Regions from separate parts of the Belliella baltica DSM 15883 genome, predicted to be linked through region 1. Evidence: riboswitches for the same ligand, from Rfam matches in the RefSeq annotation. Region 1 holds a riboswitch; the other holds the start of a gene.

The links. A riboswitch is a leader RNA that binds a small molecule or an ion and turns the genes downstream of it on or off. The one in region 1 is predicted to bind S-adenosylmethionine.
Region 2: another riboswitch for S-adenosylmethionine. It lies ahead of BELBA_RS09650 (trans-sulfuration enzyme family protein); the one in region 1 lies ahead of BELBA_RS17505 (O-acetylhomoserine aminocarboxypropyltransferase/cysteine synthase family protein).

The regions. Positions count from the first base shown of each region.
Region 1 is NC_018010.1:3,868,261-3,880,589, forward strand. It holds gene BELBA_RS17485 (DUF2147 domain-containing protein) at 128-568, shown strand; gene BELBA_RS17490 (VOC family protein) at 569-961, opposite strand; gene BELBA_RS17495 (homoserine dehydrogenase) at 1,107-2,336, opposite strand; gene BELBA_RS17500 (homoserine O-acetyltransferase family protein) at 2,329-3,384, opposite strand; gene BELBA_RS17505 (O-acetylhomoserine aminocarboxypropyltransferase/cysteine synthase family protein) at 3,445-4,752, opposite strand; SAM riboswitch class I at 4,956-5,065, opposite strand; gene BELBA_RS19425 (fasciclin domain-containing protein) at 5,295-5,822, opposite strand; gene rlmF (23S rRNA (adenine(1618)-N(6))-methyltransferase RlmF) at 5,970-6,890, shown strand; gene BELBA_RS17525 (hypothetical protein) at 6,916-7,536, opposite strand; gene BELBA_RS20380 (DUF6364 family protein) at 7,604-7,765, opposite strand; gene BELBA_RS20385 (DUF6364 family protein) at 7,783-7,854, opposite strand; gene BELBA_RS17535 (carbohydrate kinase family protein) at 7,931-8,818, opposite strand; gene BELBA_RS17540 (sugar porter family MFS transporter) at 8,811-10,154, opposite strand; gene BELBA_RS17545 (glycoside hydrolase family 32 protein) at 10,221-11,720, opposite strand; gene BELBA_RS17550 (DUF4221 family protein) at 11,827-12,329, opposite strand, start outside.
Region 2 is NC_018010.1:2,077,395-2,089,723, reverse strand. It holds gene BELBA_RS09665 (ribose-phosphate pyrophosphokinase) at 1-141, shown strand, start outside; gene BELBA_RS09660 (50S ribosomal protein L25/general stress protein Ctc) at 185-757, shown strand; gene pth (aminoacyl-tRNA hydrolase) at 870-1,430, shown strand; SAM riboswitch class I at 1,611-1,714, shown strand; gene BELBA_RS09650 (trans-sulfuration enzyme family protein) at 1,923-3,092, shown strand; gene BELBA_RS09645 (DUF2911 domain-containing protein) at 3,241-3,822, opposite strand; gene BELBA_RS09640 (M24 family metallopeptidase) at 4,046-5,389, shown strand; gene BELBA_RS09635 (TIGR02757 family protein) at 5,391-6,155, opposite strand; gene BELBA_RS09630 (hypothetical protein) at 6,157-6,711, opposite strand; gene BELBA_RS09625 (LysM peptidoglycan-binding domain-containing protein) at 6,930-8,108, opposite strand; gene BELBA_RS09620 (NfeD family protein) at 8,323-9,684, shown strand; gene BELBA_RS09615 (hypothetical protein) at 9,753-10,004, shown strand; gene BELBA_RS09610 (Fic family protein) at 10,012-10,803, opposite strand; tRNA gene BELBA_RS09605 (tRNA-Asn) at 10,916-10,989, opposite strand; gene BELBA_RS09600 (hypothetical protein) at 11,154-11,795, opposite strand; gene tnpC (IS66 family transposase) at 11,815-12,329, opposite strand, start outside.

The sequences.
Region 1 (12,329 bases):
AACTAACATTTATTCTCTATCAGGATTTCCTTTGATTCTTATCAAAAGATGGAAACAAAGTCATTTGTTTTCGTATTATAAAAGTATTAATATTCTAATTGTTTGTACATCCTAAACTCAAAATAACATGAAAAGTAAATTTGCTCAAATAAGTTTCGCTATATTTTTATATTTAGGCACCTCCACCACTTTTGCTCAAAATGCAGACGCTATTGTGGGAAAATGGTACAACACTGAAAAAGACGCACAAGTAGAAATCTTAAAAGAAGGTGGGAAATATTCCGGTAAAATAGTTTGGCTTGCTGAACCAACCGAAAACGGAAAACCAAAATTAGACAAAAACAACAGCGATAAATCAAAAAGAACTAGACCAATCATGGGAATGAAACTTCTCAATGGCTTTGTTTACAGTGATGGTACATGGGAAGACGGAACGATTTATGACCCAAAAAACGGAAAAACTTATTCATGCATTATCAAAAAGAAAGATGATAAAACCCTCGAAGTTAGAGGTTATATAGGGATTTCTTTCGTTGGAAGAACTGTAGAGTGGACAAAAGTTCAATAACTACCCTTCCCAAATCCCCTTTGGAACAAGTTCAAGGACATTTCCGAAGGGGTCTTCAAAGTAAATGCTTTTCTGACCGTCAGACCATTCTTGTTCGTGGGTGATTTGAATCTCATTTTCGATAATTTTTTGCTTAGACTCTATGTAATCATCTGCCGAAACTTCAAAAGCAATATGCTGCTTGCCTGATGCGAAATGTGGTGGAAGGTTGGATTCATTCTTTGTTACTTCAGGTAAAAAACACAATAAAATTGAACTTCCACATCTAAAAAATATATGCCTCCCATCTACTTTAGAGATGATAGGCATTTCCAGCAATTGATGATAAAATCTCTCAGCCTGATCAATATCTGAAATGTAAAGACAAGTTTCTTTGATTTGAGTATAATTCATATTTCAAGTTAAAAAACTAATCAATGGATACAAAACGATTCCTAATTCAAAGGCTTTGTGCCCAATTTGAAACCAAAAGAAAAAACTCTAAAATCAAACTTAAGACTTTAGAGTTTTTTTTGTACCACAAGTTGATGATCACAAACTATTTAAACAAGAGTTCTTCTGATTTTTTAATCCCTTCCAAGCTTTTTAAAACATCACTTGAGGTTAGAAAATCAGGCAATGCAAGTAATGAAACTTCTTTTAATTCATTAAGTTTACTCAAATTTTTAGGCTTTATTTTTCCAACTGAAAAATAAAAACCATCGATACATTTTATGAATTCGGGAGAAAAAATATTGGTCTCAATGATTTCTTCCGACTTACTTTTAATCAATACCCTAACACCCAAATTCAATAATTTTTCATCCAAAGGTTTGTCGAAATTAACTTTGGAGTAATTATATCCAAATCCATTTCGAGCTTTGATTAAATCGCCATAGACCGCTGCACCTGTTGGTAAACTACCAGCACCTTTACCTTGATAAAATTGATCTTGCAAATGCTCGGAGTTAATTTTGACGGCATTGTATTCGTTTTCGACACCAAAGAAAGGGTTTGATTCTTCTACTAGCGTTGGAATAATATAGGCTGAAATGCCACGATAATCTTTTTCTGCTTTTGCGATAAGTTTGATTTTGAGTCCAAGAGATTTTGCCAGAGCAATTTCATCCTCTCCCAGATTCTGAATTCCAAAAGTGGCAATTTGTTTTTCTCCCACAAACTTTCCAAATGCATGCAAAATCAAGATGTTTAATTTGCTAGCCACATCACTTCCATTGATATCAAAACTCGGGTCTGATTCTGCAAAACCTTTTTGTTGAGCCAGTCTTAAAGCCTCTCCGAAGCTTAATCCATTATTGAAAATCCTTGATAAGATATAATTCGATGACCCATTAAGGATTCCCTCAATACTAATGATATTATCTTCTTCAAAATGTGTCTCCAAATTTGTAATTACAGGAATACCTGCGGCAACTGATGCTTCATATAGCAATTTTCCACCAAACACTTTCTGTAAATTAATCAACTCTGGAAGATGCGCTGACAGCATTTTTTTATTAGCTGAAATTACGGTAATCCCTCTTTTCAAAGCTTCAGAGGCATACTCATAAGCCTCTTCCATATTAGAAATTAATTCAAGAATATAGTCTGGGTTCTTATCAAATACATCTTGTGAATCATAAGAAAATCTAATATCTGAAGATCTCCTTTTCTTTTGATCCTTGACCACAATCGTGTCTGGAATCCATTTTTCCTTTTGCTTTTTTGCAATCTGATAGTAGCCTTGTCCGACCACTCCAAATCCGAAGAGTCCTATTCGCTTAGTCATTGTTTTCTAGGTAAAAAGAGCTGAGAATATAATTTAACTGTTCGTATTCAATCAAGAAGGCATCATGACCATAAGGAGATTTAATTTCTCTGTAGGTTCCTCTTTGAACATGATTGGCTATAAATTGAGATTCCTCCTTAAGGAAAAGTAAGTCCTTATCCACGCCAATAGCCAAAACGCGTGAGGGAATTTGAGATAAAGCCAGAGCTGCACCATTTCGATTTCGACCAATATCATGACTATCCATCGTCTTAGTCAGAGTCCAATAAGAAAGTGCATTGAATCTCTTGGCGAGTTTTTGTCCCTGATATCTCAAATAAGAACTCGCTCTGAAATTATCAATCTTATTAGGCTCATCAACTTGCTTCTCAGTAAGATTGTCTGGGTGTCGATAAGTCAGCATGGCTATAGCCCTTGCAGCCTCCAAACCTTTCTTTCCCGCTTCAGGAAATTTTTCTCCCCAGGTTTGATCAGCAGAGATTGCCATTCTTTGGGTTTCATTAAAACCAATCGTCCAAGGAGCTGTTTTAGCATTTGAAGCAAGAATGATTGTGTTTTTTACTTTGTTTTGAAGTAAATACGCCCACTCTATCCCCACTTGACCTCCCAAAGAACCACCGATCAAGGTATTGATTTGATGAATTCCCAGTTCGATTCTAAGTAATTCCAAGGCATTGGCCATGTCTCTTGTGGTAAGATTTGGAAAATCATAATAATAGGATTCCCCTGTTGTTGGGTTTTGGGAAAGCGGTTGCGTAGAACCGTAACAAGAACCCAAAAGATTGGCGCATACGATAAAGTATTTACTTGGATCATAAAACTTATCTTCTCCCACAAGTCCTGACCACCAAACTTGGACTTGCGTATCTCCAGTCAAGGCATGAATAACCCAGACCACATTGTCAGAATTTGCATTCAATTGACCTTGTGTAGAATAGGCCAACTGAAAATTACTGAGAACATCTCCAGATTCCAGTTGGAATTCGCCTTCGTTGGTAAAGGTTTCTTGCACCATATCGATAATCAGGTAGGGACTTTCTAGATTCATTTTTGATTTCTGAGAGGGAATAAACCCACTTTTATTTTGATTATGATTCAATAGTTACCTTTATTTGACATGATCAAAAGCCTGCTGCAAGTCAGCTTTGATATCTTCGATATGTTCGATACCTAAAGACAATCTCAATAGAGTTGGTGTGACACCTGCAGCCTTTTGTTCTTCATCAGATAGTTGCTGATGCGTAGTCGCTGAGGGTTGTATGATCAAAGTTTTGGCATCCCCAACATTGGCAAGGTGAGATATCAGTTCAAGTTTATTAATGAAATCAGATGTACTTTCTTTATCTCCTTTAATCTCAAAACTCAAAACTCCTCCAAAACCATTAGTAAGGTACTTGGTAGCAAGAGCATGATATGGAGATGATTTCAATCCTGGATAATTCACCTTTTGAACTTGAGGATGTGATTCAAGCCATTCTGCAATGGCAAGGGCATTACCCACAGTTCTTTGAACTCTCAAAGAAAGAGTCTCTAAACCTTGCAACAAAAGAAAAGAATTGAATGGACTCAAGGCAGGACCAAAATCTCTCAAACCTTCTACTCTCGCTCTGATTACAAATGCTATATTTGGTAGTCCAAGTGGATTATTTTCTCCAAAAACCTCCCAAAACTTCAATCCATGATAACCTTCTGAAGGCTCCGTAAATTGAGGAAATTTTCCATTCCCCCAATTGAAATTACCACCATCTACAATAATCCCTCCTACTGAAGTTCCATGACCTCCAATCCACTTGGTCGCTGACGCTGTAACAATGTTTGCACCATGCTTGATAGGCGCAAATAAAAATCCGCCAGCTCCAAAAGTATTATCAACAACCAAAGGAATACCACGCTTTTTTGCCACCGCAGCAATCGCTTCAAAGTCGGGAATATTGAATTCTGGATTTCCGATAGTTTCTAAATAAAGCGCTTTAGTTTTGTTATCAATTAATTTTTCAAAATCTTCAGGATTATTCCCCTTAGCGAATCTCGCTTCAATGCCGATTCTTTTGAAAGCAACCTTGAATTGGTTGTATGATCCTCCATATAAGAAGGAAGTAGAAACGAAATTCTCACCTGTTTGAAGGATATTATTCAATGCTAAAAATTGCGCAGCTTGCCCCGAACCTGTAGCTACTGCGGCAACACCACCTTCTAAAGCTGCGACTCTTTGCTCAAAAACATCCGTGGTAGGATTCATGATTCTGGTGTAAATGTTACCAAATTCCTTTAGAGCAAAAAGATTCGCTCCATGCTCAGCGGAATTGAAAACATAAGAAGTAGTTTGGTAAATTGGTACAGCTCTTGAATTAGTAGCAGAATCTGGACTTTGGCCAGCATGAAGCTGTAGTGTGTCAAAACGATAATTACTAGACATAGTATATTGGTTTTATAGGTTTGTGAAATTTTATTCGAAGGTCTTTTTTTGAAGAACTGAAAAGAATAACAGGTTGGAAGGCTAAAAAATCACCTACGCATGGGACATGCCAATAAACAAACATCAGAGTGATGCAGGAATTGATTTGTCAACTTTGAATTTTTGGATTGCCTTAATTGTGGAATATAAATCATCTTGTTAAGAATTTATATTTCCGAAAGAGGATATTCTCTGTCGGCAGGAATTGGCACCTTGGATTTTCCAGGTTGCCAGAGGGTCATAGAGCCTGTCTCTCACCTCTTCTTTATAAATCCTAACACTGGAAAAAGTGTAAGGACATCACAAATTAAATTCAGGAAATTTTAGAATGCAAGGAAATTGATGAAAAATTAATTTTCCTATTGAAGTCAAACAACAATTAGGAGACTGAATCTGAAAAAATGGTAGATTTATTTCACTCTCAATAAATCTGTTTATTATAAACTTTAAACAAAAAAAGCCTGCTCGTATGCAGGCTTTTTACTTTTTTAAGTTTTGAAAACTTATTTTGGTAATAATACAGAATCAATTACGTGAACTACACCATTGCTTCCAGCAAGATCAGCAGCTACAACAGTAGCACCATTGATCATTACTTTTCCGTCTTTGATTGATACAGTTAATTCTTGACCATTCAATGTAGTTACAACTTGACCATCTGACAAATCACCTGACATCACGTTACCAGCTACAACGTGGTAAGTTAAAACACCTGTCAATTGATCTTTCATTTCTGGCTTCAACAAATTGTCAACTGTTCCTTCTGGCAAAGCTGCAAAAGCTGCATTAGTAGGAGCAAAAACTGTGAAAGGGCCGTCACCACTTAAAGTCTCAAATAGGCCAGCCGCAGAAACTGCTGCTACTAAAGTTGTGTGGTCAGGAGAACCTTCAGCAATGTCAACTACTGTGTTTGGAGCCTCTTCTACTACTACTTCTTCTACAACTTCTGTTGTTTCTTCAGTTTCAGTTGACTTGTTATCACAACCTACTGTGAATACTGCAGCGCTACAAGCAACTGCAAGAGTTAAAATTTATAAGATTTTCATTTTGTTTCTTTTTTGTTGTTTATGATTCAATAGAGACCAAACACCATTTCCATCAATAAGTTTTAATAAGTGAGAAATAATTGATGAAGGGTAATTTTTGAATACTTTTGTACATTATAATGCTCACTAATGATGCCAAAAGATAAAAAAGTACACCCTACAGTCAAATCAGTCCTTCATCCACGTAATAAACATAGGGAAAGGTATGATTTCGAAACTCTAACAGAATCATTACCTGCACTTCGAAATTTTGTTTTAATCAACAAGTATGGTGATGAGACCATAGATTTTTTTGACCCTAAGGCTGTTTTAATGCTCAACAAAGCATTATTAAAGCATTTTTATAAAATTGACAATTGGGATATTCCTGAAAACTACCTCTGTCCTCCTATTCCTGGGAGGGCTGATTATATCCACTATATCGCAGATTTACTTTCTGATTCTGACAAAAATGGTAAATCTCAAAAACAGACTAAATGTCTGGATATCGGTGTTGGTGCCAATTGCATCTACCCAATTATTGGGGCTATGGAATATGGCTGGTCATTCGTAGGATCAGATATTGATCCTGAGGCTATCGATGCTGCTCAAAAAACGATCAATAACAACTCAGCCCTAAAGTCAAATGTCTTCCTAAGACTGCAAACGAATAAGAAAAACTTTTTTACGGGAATTATTCAGGAAGGTGAATTTTACGATGTCAGTATATGCAACCCACCTTTTCACGCATCTGCCAAAGAAGCCCAAGCGAGCAGCTTGCGCAAACTCAGCAATCTCAAAGGCCAAAAAGTAACAAAAGCAACACTCAACTTTGGCGGACAGAGTAATGAATTGTGGTATGAAGGAGGCGAGTTGAAATTTCTCAATGACATGATTTATGAAAGCAGGAGATTTGGCAAACAATGTCGTTGGTTTACTAGCTTGGTTTCGAAAGAGGCTAATCTTCCCTTTGTCTACAAAACGCTAGATGCCGTCCAACCAAAAATCATCAAAACCATAGAAATGGGTCAAGGAAATAAGATCAGCAGAATTGTGGCTTGGAGTTTTGAGTGACACTTTTTTAAGAAGTTGAAAAAATCTAATAACCCAAAGTTTTTAATTGTGGCTCATTTGGAATTAATTCATTTTCTCTAAAAATATTTAAAGTTGAATTAATTAAAGCATAGATCTCTGGGTGAGATTTTTCTCTAGGAGAATGAACCAAAATTTCCTTTTGAAAATCCTCTTTAAAAACTTCAACGCTCACAAAATGACCATCAAGAACAATTCTATTTTTATTCTGTTCTTTTCTCTCAAGAGATTCAATTGACCTGTGTGTAATTTCATGGATTACATTAAAGTAATCTGAATGTTCTGTACTACTAACATTTAATCTATAATCAGAATATAGAGTAAATTCCTCTCTTAAAAGTTCTATTTTCTTAATCATTACTTTGATAGAATCTGAAGTCCGTGGATAGATCTCCATCAATTCTAAAAACTTTCCTGTAAGAGGTTTCATTTGCTCTTGATATTCGGTTGTATTTTTAAGTTCTTCTTTAATTCTCAAATGAACTAAAAGTGAAGATTCATTCTCTTCAATATTTATAAAAAATGTTCCACCCATCATTCCTGACTTATTTACTTCAATTTTAATTTGTGCAAAAGAATTATTTGATAAAAAAATGAAAAAAGAGAAGCAAAGAATAAGATATTTCATAATAACTAAGTTAAATAATCCTTAGTTTACGTAAGTTTATGTTTATATTTAAAGTTATTTAGATTTTTCATTTATACTTTTCTTCAAAATAATCACTGTAAGCTTTTTTGTAATCGTGGTCGCTAGGCAACTTAATTACTCCACTTAAACTCTTAACAAATGGAGTGATTGTAATCTTATCCTCTTCTAGTTTTTCTTTAGTAATGCTATCAAGATAAGATTCAACCATCTTTGAAAAACTAATTTTTAACTACTAGCATACTCTTTAGCTTTTTCTATTACATCTTTATTTAATCTCAAGGTTAGTTTGGTGTCCATAGTTTTTTATAATCTAATATTTTAATATGCCTTTAATTAAATATATGTTTTGAAGATTCTAGAAATATTTAAATATTTAATCCACCTTATTCACTTCCTCCAAACTATACTTCGGAGTTCCTCCTTTTTGACTGGCTACATAAGCACCAAGCTTACAAGCGAAATCAAGGATTTCTTGAGGTTTTTTTCCCTCGAGGTACATTTTTACAAATCCACTCAAGAAAGCATCGCCTGCACCCACTGTGTCTTCGACTTTGACTTTGTAGCCTGGGTGGCTGATAATTTTCCCATCTTTATATACCATCGCTCCTTTGCTGCCATGGGTGATACAAATCGCCTCAATAGGATATTCCTCCACCAAGTAATCGCAAAGATCTTTTGCCAATGATTCCCCCCTACGCCTCAACTCAAAGAAGTCAGCCAAGATTTCTAATTCATCTTCATTGATCTTCAAGATATCAGTATAGCCTAGCAAGCTGTCTATCTTATAAAAATCTATGTATGGCGCACGCAAGTTGATATCAAATACAGTCAATAGCGGTTGATGTACTAAGTGATAAAGTGTCTTCCACGAGGTTTCATTTCTCACTCCCAAACTCCCAAATATCAAAGCATCGGCCTGCTCTACGCTCTTTTGGTTGGCTTCTGTCAATGCTATAAAATCCCAGGCAGAAGGCTCTACGATTTCATATTTGATATTTTCCTTGTCTGAATTATCCACCAAAACTTTTCCGGTAGGATGCTCCGAATCTTCCTGTACAAGCTGCAATGGCAAGTCATAAGTCCTCAAAAAATCCTTGAGCTTTTCTCCATAAGCATCATTTCCCAAACGGGAAATCATCTCCACATCCAATCCCAGCTGCTTGAGATTCAGTGCTACATTCATCGGAGCTCCACCTGCCACTTCACCATCTGGGAAGCAATCCCACAACATTTCTCCAAAACATACAATTTTCTTAGTCATGATTTTTCTGTAAATCTTTTTGAATTTCTTCTAATGATCTGCCTTTTGTCTCAGGCATTCTGATCGCCACCCAGATCAATTGTAAAACCATCATCAATGCAAAAAAAGCAAAAATATTTCCCGCACCATAGCGATTGGCTACCAAAGGAAAAACATTGGCAATCAACGCTGCCAAAATCCAATGGGTAAATGAACCCATAGATTGTCCATAAGCCCGAAGTTCGTTGGGGAAAATTTCGGAAATAAACACCCAAATCACCGAGCCCTGACCTATCGCATGTGAAGCAATAAAGGCAAATACAAAATATGGCAACAAACTACTATCGATGGCTCCACCAAAATAACTGTAGGCCATTAATGAAAGTGAAATTATATAGCCTACTGAACCTATGTACATCAGCATTTTCCTACCCAATTTATCAATCAAATATAGTCCAAGCATAGTGGCCACAAGATTGATCGCCCCAATTCCAATTGTGGATATCAAAGCTGTCTCGGTAGAAATCCCCGCCGACTCAAAAACCCTGGGAGCAAAATAAATAATAGCATTGATCCCCGATACTTGATTGAAAAAAGCCATCAAAATCGCCATAAAGCTTATTTTCCTGAACTTGGAATTGAAAAGCATTCCCACTGTGGCTTTTCCTTTGATCTCTTTGCTTTCTTGGATTGCCAAGGCAATGGCTTCATCGACACCATCTGGATCTGTTTTTGTCAAAATCACTCTTGCTTCTTCATAAGCATTCTTCTTTGCTATCAGCCATCTTGGGCTTTTGGGCACTTTGATGATCAGAACGGAATATATCAATGCCGGAATCGCCTCCACACCCATCATCCATCGCCAAGCTTCATTCAGATTGGCTGTCCCGATCAGATAATTGGAAAAATAAGCCATCAATATCCCAAAGACAATATTGAATTGGTACAATGCCACCAACTGACCCCGTCTTGCGGCCGGGGCTATTTCCGAGATATACATAGGTGCCACGACAGAAGAAGCCCCTACACCCAAGCCTCCCAAAAACCTGAAGAACATGAAAGTATTGACATCAGTTGCCAAAGCAGAGCCTAGTGCCGACACCAAATAGAACAAACCTATCCATAGCAATGAGGCTTTCCTGCCAAATTTATCCGCTGGTATTCCTCCAAATAATGCCCCGATCACTGTTCCGTACAAGGCTATCGCCACAGCCAAGCCATGCTTCAAGTCACTCAATTGCCAAAGGTTTTGGATATCCCGCTCTGCTCCGGAAATCACCGCTGTATCAAATCCAAACAGAAAACCACCTAGAGCAGCTGTGATGGAAAGGAAGAGTACGTAATTTTTACTTTGCATATTTTGGGGAATAGTTGATATAGTTATTGGGTTAATTAGTTAATGGATTATTTGGGAATGGTTTTGTTAATTTCCCCAAATCGATTTTAATAGATGAATTTCGACTTTAGAATCCATTCCCTGAAGACTCAACTCTGTGTAAGCTGAAGTTGGAAAGATCAGTTCTGTGATGACAGATTCTCCATCATTGAAGAATATCTCAATAGATGATCGATCAAGGAATATTCGGATATCCTTTACTTCAACTCCTTTCAGAGGAACATTATGAACTGTTGCAAATACATCAGAAAAATCTTTCAATCCTGCTTGACTTCTGTCAAAAAGTACCAGATCATCTGTTTTGTCAATGACTAGTTTATCCCCCTGATCGTTGCTAAAAGTCATTTTAAAATCACCTCCTAGTGACTTCATCTCAATTTCCAACACATCAGAAGTAAGACTGATCAAATCCCCTTCCTGCTCCTTTGTGCTTTCTCTAAGCTTTTCCAATTCTTCAACTGGCCTTGATGCAATAGAATAATCGTCTCCATTCTTCATTAGCTCCAAGCTTCTAGGAACTGTCATCGCTGACCTCCATACTTCTGTTGGAACTTCATTTGCATAAAGCCAATTGCTCATCCAACCTAGAAATAGACGACGACCATCTTCTTTTGGCACATCAGACCAAGTTACGCCTGCGTAATTATCTGCGCCGTAGTCAAGCCATTTGACCTCAGTGGTTTCTGTTGTAAAGACTCTTCCATCAAAATCGCCCACAAAATATTGCGTCGCAGAGCCTCCATTAGGACCTCCAGGGTTGATACTAACTAATAAAATCCATTTTTCTTCACCAGAATCTGTTGTTATTGGAAACAAATCGGGACATTCCCAAACTCCGCCATAAGCCGCCCAATCTGGATTGAAATCACTTTGATACGTCCATTCCAAAAGGTTTGATGAAGTATAAAAGCTGATTTTATCTTTGACAGCTAAAGACATAATCCAAGATTCACTTTCCTCGTGCCATGTTACTTTAGGATCTCTAAAGTCTTTGATTCCTGGATTTGCTAATACTGGATTGTTTTCATATTTCGTCCATGTTCGTCCTTTGTCATTACTGTAAGCAATACCTTGGGTCTGATAGTCATCTCTTCCTGCCTTTTCTCCTGAATCTAAATGATAGGTATAAATTGCAATCATCGGAGGCTGATTTCCTGTTCCCAAACCGCTGGTATTTTCCCAATCTACAACTGCAGAACCCGAGAAAATCCAGCCCAAATCGTCAGGATAGATTGCGATTGGTAGGTGTTCCCAATGAATCAAATCAGTAGATATTGCATGACCCCAATGCATTGGTCCCCATACATTTCCATCAGGATAATATTGATAAAAAAGATGATATTCTCCCTCAAAATAAACCATTCCATTTGGATCATTCATCCAATTGGCTGGAGGTGAAAAATGATATTGAGGTCTAAATTGTTCATCAAACTCTCTGTTTTCTTCAACCACCGTCTCTTTTTGAGAACAGGCTTGAAAAAACGTGATAGAAATAAATAAAAACAAAGTGCTAATTCTGGTATTCATTAGGGTTGTAGGTTAAAGTAAAAGCTTAAATTACATGAAAAATCCTAAAATCATGTAATAGTCACCCAAGAACTATTACCCTCAATAAAACACAGAAGCAAAATATTCAAAAACTAAATAATTCAAAAGCCATTCTATCTTCTTCATTATCTGGATTATCAGGATTATTTAATGAAATGTATAATCCAGTTTTCCCTACAAATGAATTCAAGGGCAAATACTTACTTCCTTCAAAAATATTTTCACCTAAAAGCTCCAAATTCTTATCGAAGACCATGACTACAAATTTCCCGGGATTATTCCTCAAAGCTCTCACTTCATCCTCCGTCTCCACGTCCAAATCTGGATAAGCAAAGCGATAAAAAACCTCTCTGTAAGGATCATAAAGCAAATTGTCATAACGAGAAGAGGCAAAACTATATTTCTGAGACTGAATAGGTGTTCTATCTATAGGTAACAGAGGTAATTTTTCACTTAAATATTTACTTTTTCCTTCAACAACTTGTAAAGGCGCATCGAAACTTTCTGACCAATACAAATGATGATCTCCAAAGAAGGAATAGACAAGTTTGTCTTCGCTTTGCGCTCTACTGCTTTCAAACCTTTTGA
Region 2 (12,329 bases), 1.8 Mb from region 1:
TTGAAAGAGCTTGTAATCACTGACACAATTCCTACAAAACAGCCTTCTGAAAAAATTAGAGTGATTTCAGTTTCAGATTTATTTGCGAAAGCTATACATGCAGTAACTGGAAACACCTCTATTTCAGCACTATTTATTTAAGAATTATTACTCAATTATATATAAACAATCAATTTTAAAATTTATGAAATCTTTAGAGATTATAGGGTTTAAAAGAGCAAATCTCGACGGAGCTGCACTGAAAGAAATCAGAGAAGAAGGAAACGTTCCTTGTGTAGTTTACGGTCCAGGCATCAAAGAGCAGATTCATTTCTACTCTCCAGCTATCCTTTTCAGAGACTTGATCTACACTCCTGATGTTCACATGGTAGACTTGAACATCGAAGGTACTAAGGTAAAAGCGATCTTGAGAGAAGCGCAATTCCACCCAGTATCTGAGGTATTGCTTCACGCTGACTTCTTAGCGTATACTGAAAACAAAGAGATCAAAATGGATATCCCTGTTGAAATCATGGGTACTTCTCCAGGTATCATCAAAGGGGGTAAATTAGAAATGAAAGCTAGAACCTTGAAAGTAAAAGGATTGGCTTCAAATCTTCCTGACAGAATCCCTGTTGACATTTCTCATCTTGACTTAGGCAAGTCTGTTAAAGTAAGTGAGCTTTCTGTAGAAGGTTTCGAAATTTTGACAAGCCCTAATGTATCTATCGCTACGATCGGTATTCCAAGAGCACTTAGAGGTAAAAAAGCTGAATAATCACGGCTTTCTTGAATATTGTAAAATCCTGCTTGTTCGCGAGCAGGATTTTTTATTTTTTTACTCACAATTTTGTAGAAATCAGGTATAAAGTAGATTTAGGTACAATAAAATGAAATACTTAATAGTTGGATTGGGAAACATCGGCCCTGAATATGAATTGACGCGACACAATGTAGGTTTCCTAACTTTAGATAGATTAGCAGATAAACAGGGGGTTTCATGGAAAAGTGGGCGTTTGGCATTTACCACTGAGTTCAAATTCAAAGGCAGACAATTTTATCTGATCAAACCAACAACCTACATGAATCTCAGTGGAAAGGCTGTAAACTACTGGATGAAAGAATTAAATATTCCTAAAGAAAATATTTTGGTTATTGTTGATGATGTTGCGCTACCGTTTGGGAAGTTGAGAATGCGAGGCAAAGGATCAGCAGCAGGTCATAATGGACTAAAAAATATTGAAGAATTGACAGGAGGTCAAGATTACCCAAGATTAAAATTTGGAATAGGTGACGATTTTCCAAAAGGACGGCAAGTGGACTATGTCTTGGGACGTTGGACAGCAAAAGAGATTGAGGAACTTCCAATATTTATGGATAAAGCAGTTGAAATGATCATATCTTTTTGCACAATTGGTATCAATATGACCATGATGCAGTTTAATGAATGAAGAGATTTAAGATATTATTTTTCTGATTTTAGATTTAAAAATAATCCATCTGCAAAATCAGGGATAGTTTCATCAAATCTAAAATCTACCTTCTTAAATCTAAAATTAGATAGAAATCTGCGAGGTCAATTTTTTGAATTTTAAGATTTAGGGCTTTACTTTGTAGCAATTCAGTTTACTGATTTATAAAGAAGAGGTGAGAGAACAGGCTCTGTGACCCTCTGGCAACCATCACATCCCAGCTGAAAGGTGCCAAAACCTGCCCAATGTGGGAACTATAAGTTAGATGTTATGCAAATTTACAAATGGTATCCTTATTCTTTTAAATCCATTTACATTCTCAAAAATGTGAATAGAATTACCATATACCACGATATCTTTCCATTATATTCACTTTATTTCAATCGTATCTCTACTACACCATAGCTATTTCATATTCTCAAATTTCTTGTCCCTGTCCCTAATAACTATTCCACAGTTAACCAATACAAAATGTCCCATTTCGAAACTGATGCAATAAGAATTAACGCATCCAAATCAAATCAAAGAGAACATTCTGCACCACTATATTTAACTTCAAGTTTCACTTTCGATTCCGCAGAGGAGGCCAGAGCCATGTTTGCAGAAGAAATTCAAGGGAATATTTATTCTCGATATGCTAACCCAAACTCGTCTGAACTTATTGATAAAGTATGTGCAGCAGAAGGTACTGAGGATGGTATAGCAACTGCCTCAGGAATGGCAGCAATGTTTGGAAGCATGGCGGCACTGTTGCAGCAGGGCGATCATATTTTAGCTTCTCGCTCGCTATTCGGCTCTACACATCAACTTTTGACTAGAGTATTTCCAAAATGGGGGATTAGTTCTACTTATGGAGATATCTCTGACATCTCCAATTGGGAAAAATTAGTACAACCCAATACCAAAATGCTCTTTATCGAAACACCTTCTAACCCAGGCTTGGAGATCATAGATTTGGAATGGGTAGGACAGTTTGCAGCAGCACATAATTTGATCCTTGTAGTGGACAATTGCTTCGCAACGCCATACCTTCAGCAACCAGCCAAATGGGGAGCACATATCGTAACACACTCAGCGACCAAATTCATTGATGGACAAGGAAGGGTTTTGGGTGGTTTGATTCTTGGAAAAAAAGAATTGATCCAAGAGGTACAATTTTTTGCCCGACATACTGGGCCATCTATATCTCCATTCAACGCTTGGATTCTTGCAAAAAGTATGGAAACCTTGGCTGTCAGGATGGATAGACATTGTGAAAACGCCCTTGCTGTAGCTAAGTATTTCCAAGATAGCACTGACTTGGATTTTGTGAAATATCCATTTCTTAAATCTCATCCGCAATATGATTTGGCCAAAAAGCAGATGAAGCATGGAGGAGGAATCATTACACTAACTCTAAAAGGCGGAATCTCAAGAGCTCAAAAATTTATCGATCAATTGCAAATGATTTCTGTAACAGCAAATCTGGGAGACAGTAGAAGTATTATCACGCATCCAGCCTCCACTACCCATAGCAAACTCACTGAAGAGGAGCGTGAAAAAGTAGGGATCAGCGATGGACTGATCAGACTTTCTGTAGGCCTCGAACACCAAGAGGACATCATCAAAGATGTAGAGCGTGCATTGGAAAAGTCGAGATGATCTGTAAGAAGAAAAGACCTAATAGGTTTTGAAAACCTATTAGGTCAACTAAATAAAAGGGAAGAGCATCAGATACTCTTCCCTCCTAACTTATTGATTGAAACTTACTGTTCAACTAATCTCTCAATCAATCAGTAACTACTTTATTTTATCCAATTACGATTGGCAACACTAGTTTTTCCCACTTCACCACAATTCCGGGAGCTTCGACAGAAATAGAAAGTTGCTCTTGGCTTTCTTCTACCCAAGTAGGTGTAGATTCTACTCTAAGCACATCGAATTCTTCTTTGTATTGAAAATGTCCATGTTCTAAATCCCATTCAGAATTGAAAATCACAGTCCATTTACCTGACTCTTTAGGAATAGTAAATAAAGAGTATTTACCAGCTGGAAGCACGGAACCTTCTACTATTATATCTGAGCCAAATTCAACAAAAGTAGCTTCATTTGCCCCTGTTCTCCAAACTTCATTGTAAGGAACCAGATCTCCCCACAAAACTCTGCCTTTTACAGAAGGTGCACCGTACTGAACACTTAAATTCACATTGTCACCTACAGTACCTTCGGTAGTTCTTAATGGACTTGCACGTTCTTCAACAGGTGCAACTTCCTCCATTCCTTCCATTTCTGTGGTTGTTTCCTCCTCTGTTTTGCTCTCTCCACCGCATCCGTAAAAGGTAATTGATCCAGCCAATAGAATGGCAATCATCCAAGCATTTGATTTTTTCATATGGTTTTGATTTTTTTCGAATTCGAATTTAAAGAATTTTTCTTGAAGTCAAGATGAGAAATCTTAAATCAACATATTACTCCCGATTCTTCAGCTATAAAACTCATTTTTTCATTTAAAAAACCAAAGTGAATCAAAAACTTAACTGGAAAAAAGTATTTTACATTTAGTTTTATTCTTCTTAATTTCAAGATTGCTGAACAATTGATCAACTTAAAAATATATGAAGCACTTATTTAATGCATTGAAATCATTCTTGTTTGTATTATTTATTTTATTCTCTTTGAGCTCTTGCCAGGAGAAAATTTCTACAAAATCTAATTTCGAAAATCCATTTGCAGGACCTAGTCCTTGGCCTGAAATCAGAAAAGAAAGGCTACAGAAACTCCTTCCTCAAGCCATGGAAGCTGCTAGTGTAGATGCTTGGGCGATCATTTGTAGAGAGAACAACAATGATCCTATCGCACATCATGTAGGTGGGGAAAATGCTGGAGGAACGGCTGTCTTTCTTTTTCACAAATCTGGAAACGGAATCAAATCCACTGTATTTTCACCCGTAGGCGAAGCTACAGCTTTGGCAGATCTCAAAATTCATGATGAAGTGATTCCAGTAGAAAGAGGCGCTTCAGCCATTTATCAAGCTGCAGCATTTATCAAAACTCAAAATTTCAGCACCATTGCAGTCAATAGTTCTGCTGAAAATGAACTTGCAGATGGACTGAGTTATACACAAAGAAAAGCTTTAGAAGAAGCACTTGGAGAGCAAGCAGGCAAGCTTATTTCCTCCGATGAACTAGTTTATGAATTTTTGGCAATCAAATTACCCGCAGAGGTAGAAATCATGACTCAGGCCGCTCAATTCACTTCTGATTGGCAATATGAGGCATATGCAGAAATTATCCCTGGAAAAAGTACTGATGCAGATATTGCAAAATTTCTCAAAAAGAAAATGGAACAATATGATGTAACCGATGCATGGTCACCAGATCAAAATCCAAATGTAAATTCAGGTCCAGACCGTGGTCATTCGCATGCCACAGATAAGGTCATAATACCTGGAGATGTCATCCAGATTGACTTTGGTATTCGGGTCTTTGATATGTGGGTTTCTGATATTCAAAGGTTCGCTTATGTATTGAGAGATGGAGAAACCCAGGCTCCTGACTCAGTACAATTCTATTTTGACTCTTCAATAGGAGGAAATCGAATTGCACTGGACGCCATGAAACCCGGTGTACTTGGCTACCAAGTGGATAAAGCACAGCGTGACTGGATGGCAGAGCGTGGCTCTGAGTATGTCATGTGGAGTACAGGTCACCCTGTGGGATATGTAGCCCATGACATCGGCCCAAATCTAGGGGGTGGCATGCTCGAAAATCCTGCAAGCAGGCCTGCTGCTGTCAAACCACTCAAAGTAGGTATGCTCTTCGCTTTTGATGGGTTTCATGCTTGGAATTTACCTAATGGCGGTACCAAGACCATGTCTGTTGAAGAAACTGCTGTGGTCACATCCGATGGTGCTAGGTATTTGATCGAGCCGCAGAAAGAGCTGATCTTGATAAAGTAATTTAAAATTTCTCCTCTACACCCAAGCCAAAAAGAGCAAAATCATATTTGACAGGATCGACTGGATCAAATTCTCGGAGCTTTTGCGTAAGCTCTGTAGCTGTGATCCAGTCGGTTTGTTTTCTATTAATCAGTCCAAGCTTCCTTCCCACCCTGTCCACATGCAAATCACATGGACAGATCAACTGACTCGGCTGAATGGTCTTCCAAATGCCAAAATCGACACCTTTGTCATCCTGCCTGACCATCCATCTGAGAAACATATTGATTCGCTTACATGCAGCCTTCCTTTTAGGAGTTGCAATATGTTTTCTAGTCCGAAGAGGAGCATCTGGCAGTTGAAAGAAAAAGTCATGAAAATTGGAGAGTAATTTTTCCATGACATCTACTTCATTTGAGAAGCCTTGTAAAAAGGCAAATTCTAAACTTTCGTATTTTTTGTAATACCAAGAAAAAAATTCAATAAAATATAAAGTATCTATATCATTAAAAGTCCTATGCTTGAATTTAAGAAATGGCCTTAGATCATTTTCTGTATGGTTTAGCATAAATTCATGAGGCACATTGTCCATCATTTCAAACAGCTCAATACTTTTTTTGATGATGGTCTTACGCTGTCCCCAAGCCAAAATTGACGCAATAAAACCCGAAATTTCTATGTCTTGCTTTTTTGAAAATCTATGTGGAATAGAAATAGGATCTAAATCAATAAATCCTGGCTGATTATATTCTGCTACTTTTGAATCTAAAAACTCTTTTAAATCCATTTTAAAGCGCCACTTTTACTTCGCCACCTTGAATTCCATCAAACCATTTGAAAGAAAGGCTTTGCTCCTCTATCTCTGATAGATGCCAATCAAAACATTTAATATTGGTGAGTGATTTCAATCTATCTTCATCTGGAAAATACAAACAAATATCAAAATCTGGAAGCTGTTTAGAATCGGTAGCATTCCATTTTTCTAAAAGAATACCTTCTTCCATAATTCTCACTTTCCCTCCGAAGTAAAAGTCCTGCAAAACTGAAGGCACACCATCTTTTCTTCTCAATTGAAAGCAAGTGGGGCCAAACATGATTTGTTTATGGATTTTTGCTTCTAACAAATTATTTGTATTCGATAGAACTTCCCAATCTGATTTCTGAGGGATTCCAGGTGTTTGTTCTGACCGTAATTTTGTAAGCAACTTCGATAAACCTGAAAAAGTATATGTGACTCCAATAAAAAGTAGCCCAAAAGTAGCCAATACAGGGTAACTGAGGATAAAAAGTGCATTCCAGACATACCTGAAAGCGTGATGTAATATGAGTTGAAGTTTGTTCATGAATTTTTCTCTTACAAAAGTACAAGCTTAATTATGAATACCAAAGTTGATCTTTCAGGAAGAGAAATACATGACAAACATAAATGAAAAAACCGATCAAGAATCGAACCTCAATCGGTATATGTGCTTTGAGAAGAAACGGATTTCTTTCTATTTGGATTTCAAAATTTCGTAGAAATAATATTTCAAACCACTTTCAAAATATCGTTTATAAAGCATTAGTAAGAAACTTCAACTGGGAACCTCGAGTTAACAGCTCTCAATTGATCAAAAGCAGCTTTAGAGAGTTTGACTACAAGTCTGCTATTGTCTCCAGTATTTGGCAATTTCCCGACAACACGTGCAAAAATAGTAATATCATTTTCTTCATTCCTTACACGCATAATTGTCCCAACAGGAGCCTCCTTATGTAAAACAAGATATTTTTTATGATTTCCTGTCCCATCTATCACCTCAGCCAAACCTGTTTCTTTGATATTTCTATAAGGAGCATCATCAGTTTTTGGAGTAGTCAAAGTAGCATCTGTTTTTTCATTATTGACAATAACTGGAACAGTTGAGCTTACCACAGGGACTGTCGATGGTCCTGCCGCTCCTCTACCTACTTTCAATTTCTGACCTACTGAAAGGTTATTTGATGACAACCCATTCCAAGTAATCAAATCCTCAACTTTCGAATCGTATCTTTTCGCTACCGCAAATAAAGTTTCCCCTTGTTCTACTGTATGCGTAATCCACTCTCCAGGATAAATATTTGTAACATTTTCTACAGACCTCACTTCCTCTTTTGCTTTCGCAGCTGCCTCATTTGGTCGAGACACTTCTTTTTTAACTTCTTCAGCTTTGTTGCGCGCTTCTTCTTTCTTATCAGCAGCTCTTTCTTTGTTTTCCGCTGCTTTCGCTTTTCCAGCTGTTGCTACTGCAGGAACAGTTGCTTTTGCTTCAGCCACTACTTTTGGAGCCTCTGGCTTTGCAACTCCTTGTATAATTAAACCTTGACCTAGACTAAGGTCATTACCTTTCAGATTATTCCAAGCCATAATATCACTTACAGTTACTCCATAAGTTTTAGCTATAGAGAATAAAGTTTCTCCCTGAGCGACATTATGTAGTTTAGAACCTGCAGGCAAAGCTGCTGGAGCAATGTATGGTATCCGAATTCTTTGCCCCATTTTCAACCCTGCTTTCAACTCGTCATTATTTGTAATGATTTCGTTGACAGATGTTGAATATCTTTTCGATATTCCAAACATGGTTTCTTTTTCCTCGACTTGATGTATAATAAAAGTCTTGTCGCCTACCTTTTCAATTCCAATGGAATCCAATTTTATTAAATTAGACGCGTTCACATGAAAGCTCAAAGCAATTAAAACCGCAACTAGGATATTTTTTTTCATAATTTATCGGGGTAGATACTGTGGTACAAATTTGTGATTAATTTTATCAAATCCAAGTATAGAAACGGAGGCTTCCATAAATCGTTCCATACTCTTTTTTTAAACGTCATAGGCACCTCATAATTTATTTTAAAAAGTTTTTTCTTATCAAAAAGGTGAACTGAATGCTTATCTCTTAAATATTGGTATATTCAAAAATCAAATCAATTAGTTTATGAAAAATATATTGACGCTAACATTCCTTCTTTTTTTCTTAGTCCTAAACTCTGCTTATTCAAAACAAGATAGTCTTCAAAATGTCAAAAAGAAAGTTTACACATTTGAAATCAAAAGTGACATTGACCCTAGGATGAACCGAAAAGTAAAACTAGCCCTTGAAGAAGCTGAATCCAAAGAGGCAGATTTGATCATTATAGAAATGGACACTTATGGAGGCGCTGTCAATGATGCTGATGATATCCGAACTATGGTACTAGAAACACAAGTTCCAATTCATGTGTGGATCAACAAAGATGCTGCATCTGCTGGAGCATTAATTTCTATTGCTTGTGATAGTATATATATGGCACCTGGCTCAAGTATTGGAGCTGCTACAGTGGTAATGGGAGGAGGTGGAGAAGCTGCTCCTGACAAATACCAGTCATATATGCGCTCGATGATGCGAAGCACCGCAGAAGCAAAAGGAAGAGATCCAAAAATCGCAGAAGCTATGGTTGATCAAAACTTAGAAGTGGAAGGCATAAGCGAAAAAGGATCTGTAATTACTTTTTCAGTGTCAGAAGCTATTGCTAATGGATTTAGCGAGGGTGAAGTTATTAGCCTTACAGAGGTCATAGAAAAACAAGGCATTGAGTCTTTTGAAATCATAAAATACACTGAGTCAAATGTGGAGAAAGTAATTTCTATCTTCCTCAACCCTGCTGTAAGTGGTTTTTTAATTTTAATTATTTTTGCAGGGATCTATTTTGAAATCCAAACTCCTGGAGTGGGCTTTCCTATAGCAGCCTCGGTGATTGCGATAATACTCTATTTCATCCCATACTACCTGACCGGCCTTGCTCAAAATTGGGAAATCGCAGTTTTCGTAGTTGGCGTGATTTTACTTCTGATCGAGCTTTTCGTGATTCCTGGTTTTGGTATTTTTGGAATTCTAGGGATTATTGGGATTTTAACAGGACTGACTCTTGGGATGATTCCAAATGATGCATTTGATTTTACTTTTGTTCCATCAGGTGATTTATTTGTTGCGCTTCTTACTGTAATTTTGGCTGCAATTGTCGCCATGGCTTTGATCTTTTTCTTTGCCCCAAAAATCAATCAATGGAAAGCATTTAGTACAATCGCATTAGCGACTACACAGCAGCGTTCTGAGGGCTACACCTCCACTTCGTATCAAAATGATTTATTAGGCAAAGGAGGAATTGCTCATACTCGACTGATGCCAAGTGGTAAAATTCTCCTGGAAGATGAAGTTTATGATGCATATTCAAGGGGCGAGTTTATTGACAAAGGTGAGAAAGTCATAGTCATCAGTACAGAAGGCACTTCTTTGAAAGTGAAAAAAGTTAGCAGTTAGGAAGTAAACTTATATTTTCTTCTACAAGAGATATTTAAATTTGATTTTAAGAAATAAATACAATAAATATGTTTGACGGACCAGACTATCCCAAATCACTTGATGAGTCGGTTTTTGAGGAATGGCTCGAACTAGGTCGCAATAGTAAAATTCCTTATGCTTATTTGATGATTATATGGGATGAACTTTATGCTGCTTACTCACCAGAATATGTCGAGGATAGAAAAGATTTACAACAATACACTCGCTACGGACAAGGCCCCGATCATCATCTCCTTGTCGCTGCTTATGATTTATATTCGGAGACAAGGGTGATTTGAGAATATCTTAATTTCTTCCGATTTGTATAGAAGATGGAAGCATCAATAAAAAAGCAAGCGCATTTTTATAATCCAACATAGAGTATTCTAAGCCTAAAAGTCTGATGTTTGAGTAGTAGGTTCGATGATGGTCGTAATACATTTTTTCACTTTGTATAAACCAGGCCTTATCGCCTAATTTTTCTGCTAAAAACCATTTTTCTATTAATCTGGCACTTCTGCCGTTTCCATCATTCCAAGGATGTATTTTGACAAAAACCAAATGAATCATTGAGGCATAAAAAAAAGCTTCTTCGATAGACATTTCTGTTTTGAGTAGTAGCGTCAAATCGGTATAAAACTTTTCCATTTCTGCCTCTAATTCAAAAGGTGAGGCCGCTACATATTCAATACGGCCATCAGGAGTGGAGACATACATGTTTTGTGTGCGGTACGTTCCCTGCCTGTTTTTAGTAAGGATATTTTTGCTGAGCAATGAATGGGCTTGGGCAATGGTTTCCTTATTGAGCTCATTGACCTTTGCAAAGGTGTAGGCGTCGTACAGGTCATCTATTTTTCTAGTGAAATCTGGTGAAAACTCAATGCCGAATTTCTTGTGTTTAACGTAACTATCTAATTCCATAGCCTCTCCTTCTATTTTGCTACTGTATACGGAGGATACAGAGGTGTAAAAACTAAAGCTATCTGTTGAGATTTCGGCGTCTTTCAATGCTTCAAAAGCATGATTTAAACCTTTCGGCGCTTTTTCCAAGTACTCTGAAAGTAAATCATTGCTTAGAATTAGTAGTTGTTTGTTCATCTCTATTACAGCTCAATAAAAAACTAAGTTACTCAACTATTGTATTGAAAAAAATAAATGGTTTCTAGAGTTGTCTAAAACAAAAAAACCTTGCATTTCTGCAAGGCTTTTGCTCCCCCTCTAGGGCTTGAACCTAGGACCCCATGATTAACAGTCATGTGCTCTAACCAACTGAGCTAAGGAGGAATTTTATTGAAAACAACAACGCTTTCCGTTATTGTGATGCAAACATAGCAGGATGTTTGTTTTTTTCCAAACTCTCCTATAAAAAAAATCCCATTTACAAGCCTTAAACTTATTTTATGCTCTATATCAAGGACTTATTTTTTCGATATTTGAAGCACTACTTTTCAATCTTCTATAACTTGTTTTGATAAGAGGCGATTATAAATATAACTCACTCCCAAAACCATCAATCCAGCTATTATAGCCAAGATTACATTGTAATAAGCAGGAGCTGATAATGTCAATCTTAAAAAGATCGTTGCCAAAGCAAAAGATGAATACCTAAATAAGTTGAAGTATTTTGTTGTATATCTCAAAGAAAAAAGAAGTATAAATACATCTGTAAAAATTAACAATGTGTAAAACAACTCAATGCTATAAACAATCTCGTGTACTTGATAAGCTAAAATCACATCATAGACGCCAAGAAATAAAAAAGAAAGTCCCAGATACAAGGAAAGTATTTTTTTAATAGCTGTAAATCTTTTTTGTTCCTCTTGACTTTGGGTTATTCGAGCATGCTTTTGAACCCTATAAAATACACCTGTGATGAAGAAAATCAAAATCGCACCAAATGCATCAGATACAATTGGAAGCAACTCCATTACAAACTCCAATTCCCAATTGACTTCCTCCAAATAATGTCCAAATTCTTTAAACGCATCACGCAAAAGCACTAAAGATATAATCTCAAATTGCTTTCCAACAGAATCGGCTACAGACTTTGGAATCAAGAAAATCAATCCTAATACCTCAAAAATCAACAAAACATTAAATGCCAGGTAACTACTCAGGTTGTAAATTAGCTATATGATTTAGATTTTCTAAGATATTTCCCGAACGTTTGATCAGGGTATCCACGACGGATCTTATAACACTGAAGTTTTCAGCTCCATTGTTGGATTTGAACTGTCCTGATATTTTTTGTTTCACCTTGATGTTGCGTATGGCTCTTTCAGAGGCATTGTTATCCGGTGGTACTTTTTGGTGATAGAGAAAAGTAAAAAGTGACTTTCTGTATTTCAGGAGTCTTTTTTGTAGGGATACTGCTTCTTTATGTTTTGACTCTACAGGTTGGGCGAGTAGGTTATCCATCTTCTCTTCAATGGAAGCAATACTCCTGCTATTCTCTGGATCTGATAGTTTTTTGAGTTTTCTCTTCAGTGAGATAGCTTCCCTGAACAGGGCCCTAAGGCTGTCAGCCCATTTAGATTTATAGCGTTCAACAATGTAGTTGAGCTCCCTAAGCAGATGTGCACAACAGAGCTGGTGCAGGTTTTCCGAATAGTTGAAGTATGCCC